2 regions of the Microbulbifer sp. A4B17 genome follow, and region 1 is predicted to be linked to the other one. Evidence: riboswitches for the same ligand, from Rfam matches in the RefSeq annotation. Region 1 holds a riboswitch; the other holds the start of a gene.
What was found. A riboswitch is a leader RNA that binds a small molecule or an ion and turns the genes downstream of it on or off. The one in region 1 is predicted to bind thiamine pyrophosphate.
Positions count from the first base shown of each region.

Region 2: another riboswitch for thiamine pyrophosphate. It lies ahead of BTJ40_RS13570 (TonB-dependent receptor); the one in region 1 lies ahead of thiC (phosphomethylpyrimidine synthase ThiC).

Region 1 is NZ_CP029064.1:3,686,459-3,690,673, reverse strand. Features, by position in the region: gene BTJ40_RS16240 (thioredoxin domain-containing protein) at 1-952, shown strand, start outside; gene BTJ40_RS16235 (SGNH/GDSL hydrolase family protein) at 1,025-1,951, opposite strand; TPP riboswitch at 2,214-2,312, shown strand; gene thiC (phosphomethylpyrimidine synthase ThiC) at 2,398-4,215, shown strand, end outside.
Region 2 is NZ_CP029064.1:3,047,378-3,051,592, reverse strand. Features, by position in the region: gene BTJ40_RS13575 (hypothetical protein) at 1-244, opposite strand, end outside; gene BTJ40_RS13570 (TonB-dependent receptor) at 306-2,447, opposite strand; TPP riboswitch at 2,503-2,618, opposite strand; gene BTJ40_RS13565 (SDR family NAD(P)-dependent oxidoreductase) at 2,680-3,234, shown strand; gene trmA (tRNA (uridine(54)-C5)-methyltransferase TrmA) at 3,642-4,215, opposite strand, start outside.

The DNA of each region.
Region 1 (4,215 bases):
AATTAATGTTGATAGCTATAGCCAGTTGGTCAGGCAATTGAACCTGGATGCTAAGAAATTTGAAATGTGTTTGTCTAATGAGACACCCAAAGAAGCGATGCTGAGTGATCGGGATAGAGCGCTTAGTCTTGGGCTTAAAAATGTTCCTGTAATTTTTATTAATGGCCTGTATCTGAAAGGACCGCGTGAATTTGAGCAATATGCCTACTGGATAGAAGAAGAGTTGCGCTCTATGGGTATAGACCCAAAGGAAAAATATGTCTGGAGAGAAAATGATAATATTGATGATAGGGGTTTGCCGGTCACCAGTTTGCCGCTTACTTTATTGGGAATTAGTGAGTCGAGTATTGATAACAGATCAAGGGTATTAATCGAAGTAGAAGAGGCTGCTGCCGAATACTACACTACAGGCCAATCACTGCTAGAAAATGTTTCATTGCTACGCATTCACTCTAATTTTGTAGTAATTGAAAATGGATTGGGCCTAGAGAAATTACCGTTGAAAGGTGAGGAGCAGGATATTATTCCCTTAACTTACTCACGCCAGCATGACAAGGAGTTGCGCCAGCGTATTGAAATGCCGCAGGGGGACAAAGGTAAAAAACTTATTGAACCGGATGGTGTATTGACTCTCGGTCAAGAGTGGTTGGCTAAGCAACTGGAGCAGCGTGAGTTACTGGAGGCAAAGTTTACTCAGGCAGAGTTGGAAGTAGAGGGCCACCACTTGATGCGCTTAGAAGGCGTGGCTGACAATGAGTTCTTTACTGCTCTGGGTTTTGAAGAAAATGATGTGCTGTTGAGGGTCAACGATAGCTGGGTTCATAGCGGTCAGAATGAACTATGGAATGCCCTTGCCAGTGGGAAAATAATAGATGTGGCTTTTATGAGAAAGGGTTTGCCGCATAGATTACAGTATGTGGTTGAAGAGCTTGGTTACTTCGAAGAAGAGTAAGGAAAATAAATAAAATAGGGCCCGCAGTAGCTGTGATTGAGGGCCCTATATTTACCGGGCAGTAAAACTTAATTATTTATCTGGATTTCCTTGCCATAGTAGATCAGCAACAACATTTTGCCCTTGAATACTGGGGTGGAAGCAATCTCCGCCGTCAATATCATCTTTATTAAACTGGAAAGTTCCAGCATTTAACTGATCCTCACCGGTGTACTCAGCAATAACTTCAACCCCATTCGTACCGTTATAACTTTCCGCTTCTTCTACAAGGATTTCGTTATAACGTTGTTGGGCCGCGGCTATTCCGTTATAACGAGTTGGAAAACTCTCACCATTCATGGTGCCGCCATTGGTGGCGATGCGGCAGATTCCGAATGTAGACCAGACGCTTTCGCAGTCTACCCGAGAATTACTACTTTGTTTATCCAGACCAGCTGCACGAAGATCGTGTACACGGGGTACCGAGCCGAGAACAATGGTTGAGCCATTGGGGAGTCCATCCACTAATTTGCCAAGTCCGGCTCGAACTGCCGATCGCCACTCACTATCCGTGTAAAGTGGATCATTGCAATTGGCTGGATCTACGCACCCTCGATTACAGATGTCATTACCGCCCAATACTACTTCGACATGATCAGGTTTATTACTCTGGGATAGAATCCGGTCGGCTTGAACGGAAAAATTATCGCCTCCACTACGCATTTCAGCACCGGACTCCGCTGCGTTTTTATTGGCAGCCATATTGGGATAGTTAACCTTGTATTTATCGTGAACGCTTTCCACTGAATTGTCGTCGCCGTCAAACCAGGAATGCTCGGGTTGATCTCCGCCCAGAAGACAAAATAGGTCCCAAAAATACTTATTACGGGTACAATCTGCACCGAATGCCATGGTAATGCTGTCACCCGCAGCAACAGACTTGGAGGGGGCTGCCATTGCTGGCTGTATCGACAAGATGCTCAAACAGAGCGTTACTAGAACTCCATATTTATTCAACATTGTATTTTCTCCCACATCGACTTTCGCCGTAAGTTGTTATCGTTTTTTTCACTGCTCCGGTAAACGTGAAGGAGTGTAGGACGCACTCAGGTATTGTGAGTGATGAATGCTTGAGACCCTTTGGTCAGTTATCAATAAATTGAAGTCTGTTGGAGTTTTGTCGCCAAGAGCATTGATTACTTTATTGGCGTTTCAAAGCTTTACTTTTTCTGGAACAGTTTTATGCCATCTGTTCTTCTTCTAGTGCTTCCACTATACTGCGCTCTGCTTGTCGGAGTGCCTGTGGGCTGAGATCGCTGTTGCGAGATCCGTTGAACCTGATCGGGGTAACCCCCGCGTAGGGAACAAGATCTGAAGTCGCCTGTTTTTTTACAGTTTGGCGGCTTTTCTCTTTGTATGTGCCCTGGATGCTGCGACCTTTAAATTCCCAAGTTTTAAGGTTACGCATGTCTGAAATCATTGAACAATCCGGTAAAGCCGGAAAATCCTCCCGCGCTGCCAGTCGCGATTCCGCCAAAGAATTTCTTGAGAATCTCACGGTTCAGTCTTTCCCCAATTCGAGCAAGGTGTATTTGCCCGGTGAAACTCCCGACATCCAGGTTGGTGCTCGTCAGATCTGTTTGGGAGATAGTTTGGTAGGTGGGGATGCAGAGAATCCGGTGTTTGAACCCAATGAGCCCCTCACCATTTACGATACTTCGGGACCCTATTCCGAGCCCAATTTTAAAGTGGATGTACGGGAAGGGCTGCCCAAATTGCGTCAGGGCTGGATAGAGGCCCGTAGAGATACCGAACTGCTGGATTCTCGCCAGGCGGCCTATAGCCAGAAGCGTATGGCGGACCAGGGACTGGATCATATCCGCTTTGAAAACCTTCCCAGCCCTCGCCGCGCCAAACCGGGACAGAATGTATCTCAGATGCACTATGCCCGCCGCGGCATTATTACCCCAGAGATGGAATTTATCGCAGTGCGCGAAAATATGGGGCGAGCCAAATTGGCGGCGGAAATGAGTGAAAGTGAATACCAGAAGGCACGTGATGGTATTTACATCCCCGAGCAAATCACGCCGGAATTTGTGCGCCGGGAAGTTGCAGAAGGGCGGGCAATTATCCCGGCGAATATTAATCACCCGGAAGTGGAGCCGATGATTATCGGGCGCAACTTCCTGTGCAAGGTGAATGCAAATATTGGTAATTCTGCTGTGACTTCTTCCATTGAAGAGGAAGTAGAGAAACTGGTTTGGTCTACCAAGTGGGGCGCGGACACGGTGATGGATCTGTCTACCGGTGCCAATATCCACGACACCCGCGAGTGGATTCTGCGCAACTCGCCAGTGCCCATCGGTACTGTGCCGATTTACCAGGCGCTGGAGAAAGTAAACGGAATTGCTGAAGATCTTAACTGGGATGTGTTCCGCGACACCTTGATTGAGCAGGCGGAGCAGGGGGTGGATTACTTCACTATTCATGCTGGCGTGCTTTTGCGCTATGTGCCGCTCACTGCCAAACGTATGACCGGGATTGTTTCTCGCGGTGGTTCCATTATGGCCAAGTGGTGCCTCGCCCATCACAAAGAGAACTTCCTCTACACCCACTTCGAGGAAATCTGCGAGATTATGAAGGCTTACGATGTGAGCTTCAGTCTCGGTGATGGCCTGCGCCCGGGCTCAATTGCGGATGCTAACGATGAAGCCCAGTTTGGCGAGCTGCACACGCTTGGCGAGTTGACTGAAATTGCCTGGAAGCACGATGTTCAGACCATGATCGAAGGCCCCGGTCATGTGGCTATCCATAAGATCAAAGAAAATATGGATGAGCAGCTGAAGCACTGCCACGGCGCACCTTTCTACACCCTAGGTCCATTGACCACGGATATTGCTCCCGGCTACGACCACATTACTTCCGGCATCGGCGCTGCACTTATCGGCACCTACGGCTGCGCCATGCTCTGCTATGTGACCCCCAAAGAGCACCTGGGCCTACCCAATAAAGAGGATGTTAAAGAGGGCCTTATGGCCTATAAGATTGCGGCTCATGCCGCAGACTTGGCCAAAGGGCATCCGCGGGCACAGAAGCGCGATGACGCCCTGTCAAAAGCCCGCTTTGAATTCCGTTGGGAAGATCAGTTCAACCTCGGCTTGGACCCGGAGCGGGCACGCACCTATCACGATGAAACCTTGCCAAAGGAATCCGGCAAGGTAGCTCACTTCTGCTCCATGTGCGGCCCGAAATTCTGCTCCATGAAAATCACCCAGGATGTGCGC
Region 2 (4,215 bases), 640 kb from region 1:
GGGCCAGGTCGCCGTCAATAAACTTACATACAAAAATGGCGCGGCCAAACTGTTCGTAGGATTTGCGCATTTCCAACTTGAGCACATCCATCAATAGATCGTAATCGCCAAACACCTGAGTACTCATTGTATTGGTGATTACCTTGAGTTCTGGGTGGCTGTTTAACTGTGCGATAAACGCTTGAATAGCCGAGATGTACTCGTCCTTTAACGGATACATACTGATTTCGACAGAGAGCTGCATAATTCCCCTCTTGATAGAGTGTTTTGGAGCAGCGAAGCGCTGCCCCAAAGTCACTGAGTGATTAGAAGGTGTAGGTGCCTGTTACCCCGGCAATCCGGGGCTCACCATACTGATAGTAGGGCTCGGGTGCGTAGCCATTAGCAGGATTATTGCCACCCTGGTTGCTGAAGTAGAACCCACGCACATAGTAACCTTCGTCAGTCAGGTTTCTTCCCCACAGGGAAACATCCCAGTTATCTCCCTGGTAGGTCAGGCGAGCATTAACCAGCTCGTAGGCTGTGGATTTTTCGTCGTGGCTATTTGAGAAGTAGAATTCGTCTTTGCCCTCAAGCTCCAATCGCAAGATCAGGTTTGGAAGCAGATCGATTTCTGTACCGGTAAAGAACTGGTAGTTGGGGGCGTGAGCGATATCGCGGCCATCCAGATCGACAGCGGCCAAACTGACCTCGGCGCTGTCATCGCGGGCATCGACATGGGAGCTGCTCTCGTAGCCTTCGAATTCGGCATTCAACCAGCCGGCTGAGGCGAAAAAGCGTAGGGTATCGGTAGCTTGGTAGTTCAATTCTACTTCGAGACCCACTGTATTTCCGCCAGCAGCATTGGCAAGGTAGTCACTAAATGATTTTTCTTCAGAGTCAAAAATAGAAACCTTGGCCTGAACGTCATCTCGATCCTGGTAGAAAGCCGCAACCTGAGCTTGCAAACGATTCTCCAGCCAGCTGCCTTTAACACCTAATTCATAGTTGAGCATATGTTCGGTATCGAACTCGAACATGTCACTGTTGATCTCAGTGTTGATTGTTGATTCTGAGATGATTCTGCCGTTTACCCCTCCGGCTTTGTAGCCCCGGGAAACCGTAGCGTAGAGCAGGGTGTTGTTGGTGTAATGGTATTGCAGGGAGATATTGCCGCCCCACAGATTTTCTCCATTATCTGCATCGATGCTATAGGAATCAGAGTAATCGGCCTCGCGTCTTTCCAGTCTCAGACCGGTGATCAAGTTGATCGCAGGGGTGATTTCCGTAGAGAGCTGGCCGTAGATGGCAGAGTTTTCAGTATCAAAAGTGCTGCGGAAGCTCTGGTTGCGATTCAGGTCCTCGCGCTCCGTGCGGCCATAAAGGCCCACAACCCAGTGACTGCGATCCCAGAATAACTTGGACTCTTCGGTAGAGAGTGCGCGAAGGTCAATGCTGATATTGTCTTTATCGCGCTGGTAATTATCTGTGGAGCTGTATTCCCAGGGATGAAAGCCGACATAGCTCCAATCCTCATCGTAGCCATATTCTGTATCTGAATCGGCGAGGCTGAGGGTGCCTTCTAGGGTAAAGTTCTCGTTACCAGACCATTGAGCAGTCAATGCGCCGGCAAAGGTTTCCTGGCGATCCCAGCCGGGCTGGTCAGATTGGGTTTCGCGAGTGTTATAGAGAGAGAAAGCATCGTAGCCATTATCAACGTCGATATAGAAGAGGGTAACGCCCAGCTTTAAATCGTCGGACGGGGAGTAGGCCAGCTTACCGCGCAGCACAGACTCATCAATATTGCTGGTGTCATCGCGGTTGAGATACACATTCTCGGTATAGCCGTCGGATTTGCGTTTGCTGGCAGCCAATCGATAGCCAAGAGCATCGCTCAAAGAACCACTGGTAGCCGCGGACAGACTCTGTCCATTGTACTCACTTAGCTCGGCGGACACCTTGGTGGTCGACTCACTGGTGGGCGCTGCACTGGTCATGTTGATCAGGCCGGCCAGGGCATTAGCGCCGTACACCGTGCCCTGTGGGCCCCGCAGGATTTCCACTTGGTCGATATCCAGGGTGCTGGCTGCGAGCCCCAGGCCAGTAAAGTCGATACCGTCGATGATCAGGCCAACTGAAGGGTTTACTGGGTCGATAAACTGGCTGCGCTCACCAATGCCGCGAATCTGTACAAATCGTCCCCTGGAGGCGCCAGAGGAAAAATTCACATTGGGCGCCATGTTTAAAAGCTGGTCCAGATTGGCCGCGCCCCGCGCATCGATCGCGCTTTCATCCAGTACGGTAACACTGGAAGGAAGCTCCAAAAGGTTGGTTTCCCGTAGTTGTGCCGTAACCACCACTTCCTCAAGCCCGGTTTCTGCGGTATCAGCGGTGGCGATACCGGCGAACAGGCTGCTGGCAAGGCTGACAGACCAGGCAATAGGGTGGGTGGGAAACTGTTTTTTCATGGTTCTCTCTCGAATAACGGCAGTGAAAGAGACCCGGAGTGCGACGTGGGGAGGTTTTGCTTTGTCTACCTATTCCTACGCCGGTATTAACCGGATCAGGTTCAAGGGTTTGTCGCGACAGACCAATTTGATCCCCGGACATCTCAGGCAAGGCCACCCCTTAGGTTTTGCGGGCGCGATGATAGCAGAAACTGGGGTATAAAGTGGTAAAAGCAAGGAAGGGAAAGCGCTTATGGATCAGGTATCTTACTTCAGTGGCAAGACGGCACTGATTACCGGTGGTGCTTCTGGAATCGGTGCGGCCTTGGCCTGTCGACTGGCAGCACTTGGGGCTCAAGTCATTATCTCGGATATCCAGCAGGACCTCGCTACGCAGGTTGTCAGCCAAATACAGGAGTCCGGTGGGAGAGCATCGTTTGTTCACTTGGATGTTCGTAACTTTGATCAATTTTTTCAGGTCATTAGTGAAATATCTCCGTTAGATTTCCTTTTTAACAATGCTGGTATAGGGGTGGGTGGATATTTTTCCGATCATAATCTTGAAGATTGGAAAGCGGCGATTGATATCAATTTGTTTGGCGTTTTTCATGGGCTCCAATGTGGTTTTCAGGTCATGAAGCGCCAGGGCTTTGGCCATATTATCAATACTGCCTCGATGGCGGCTTTAGTTCCGTCGCCAGCAAAACTTAAGTTGCTGTGGTGGCTGGAAAGATTATTTCCTTCTTTGCTGTGTCGCCTTTCCTTTAAACAGATGAAAAAAATACTTCAGCCTTTGGGGCTAAAATAATTGTATCTTTGGAAAGGCGGAGTAAATTGAAAAATGATAATTTCCTGTGACCACTGTGGTGAAGTTTGGGAGTTTGCTGATAAGGCCCTGCCGAACATTCAAAAAATTACGCGGAATTTTTCTGAAAGGCGTATTACCGTAAGTTTGATAAAAGCGCTGAGTGGTGAACTTAAATTGCCTATGCTCTACAGCAAAAAATTGGCTGTTCATATAACGGTAAGATCTGGGCACTGCTTTTACTGCCAGGAGCCCCTGGGCATAGAAGAGTCGTTTATAAAACACTGTGGGGGCTGTGGTGCCTTGAATTTGGATCGCAGATTCGCTTAATGGGGAGCAGCTTATTTAGAAGCACCCGGCGTGCCGAATTATCAGCATGCCGGGGTGGGGTAGGGGAATAACGGAAGCGATTACTTCTTCACCAGCAATAAACCTGTTTCAGTGTGCTCTGTATAGGGGAACTGATCGAAGAGCGCGAAGCGCTCAATGCGATGGGTTTTGGTCAGCGACTCCAGGTTTTCCAATTGGGTTTCCGGATTGCAGGAGATATACAGAATTCTCGGGAAGCGGGCGACCATCGCACAGGTGTCTTCATCCAAGCCGGCTCGGGGAGGATCAACCAGGACGGTGGAGAAATCGTAGCTATCCAGATCTATATCCTTAAGGCGGCGAAAGGGGCGTACCTTATCAATGGCCTGGGTAAATTCTTCACTGGATAGACGCACGATATCCAGATTGGTGATCTGGTTGTTGGCGATATTCTCCTGGGCGGAATTTACCGATACCTTGGAGATTTCAGTGGCCAGGACCTTGCGGAATTTCTCGCTGAGCGGGATGGTGAAATTGCCATTGCCACAGTAGAGCTCCAGCAGATCGCTATCACTGTCTCCGCAGGCACTTCTCGCCCACTGGATCATGGATCGACAGATCTCTCCATTGGGTTGGGTAAAGCTGCCTTCTACCTGTTTGTACTGGTAAGTTTTC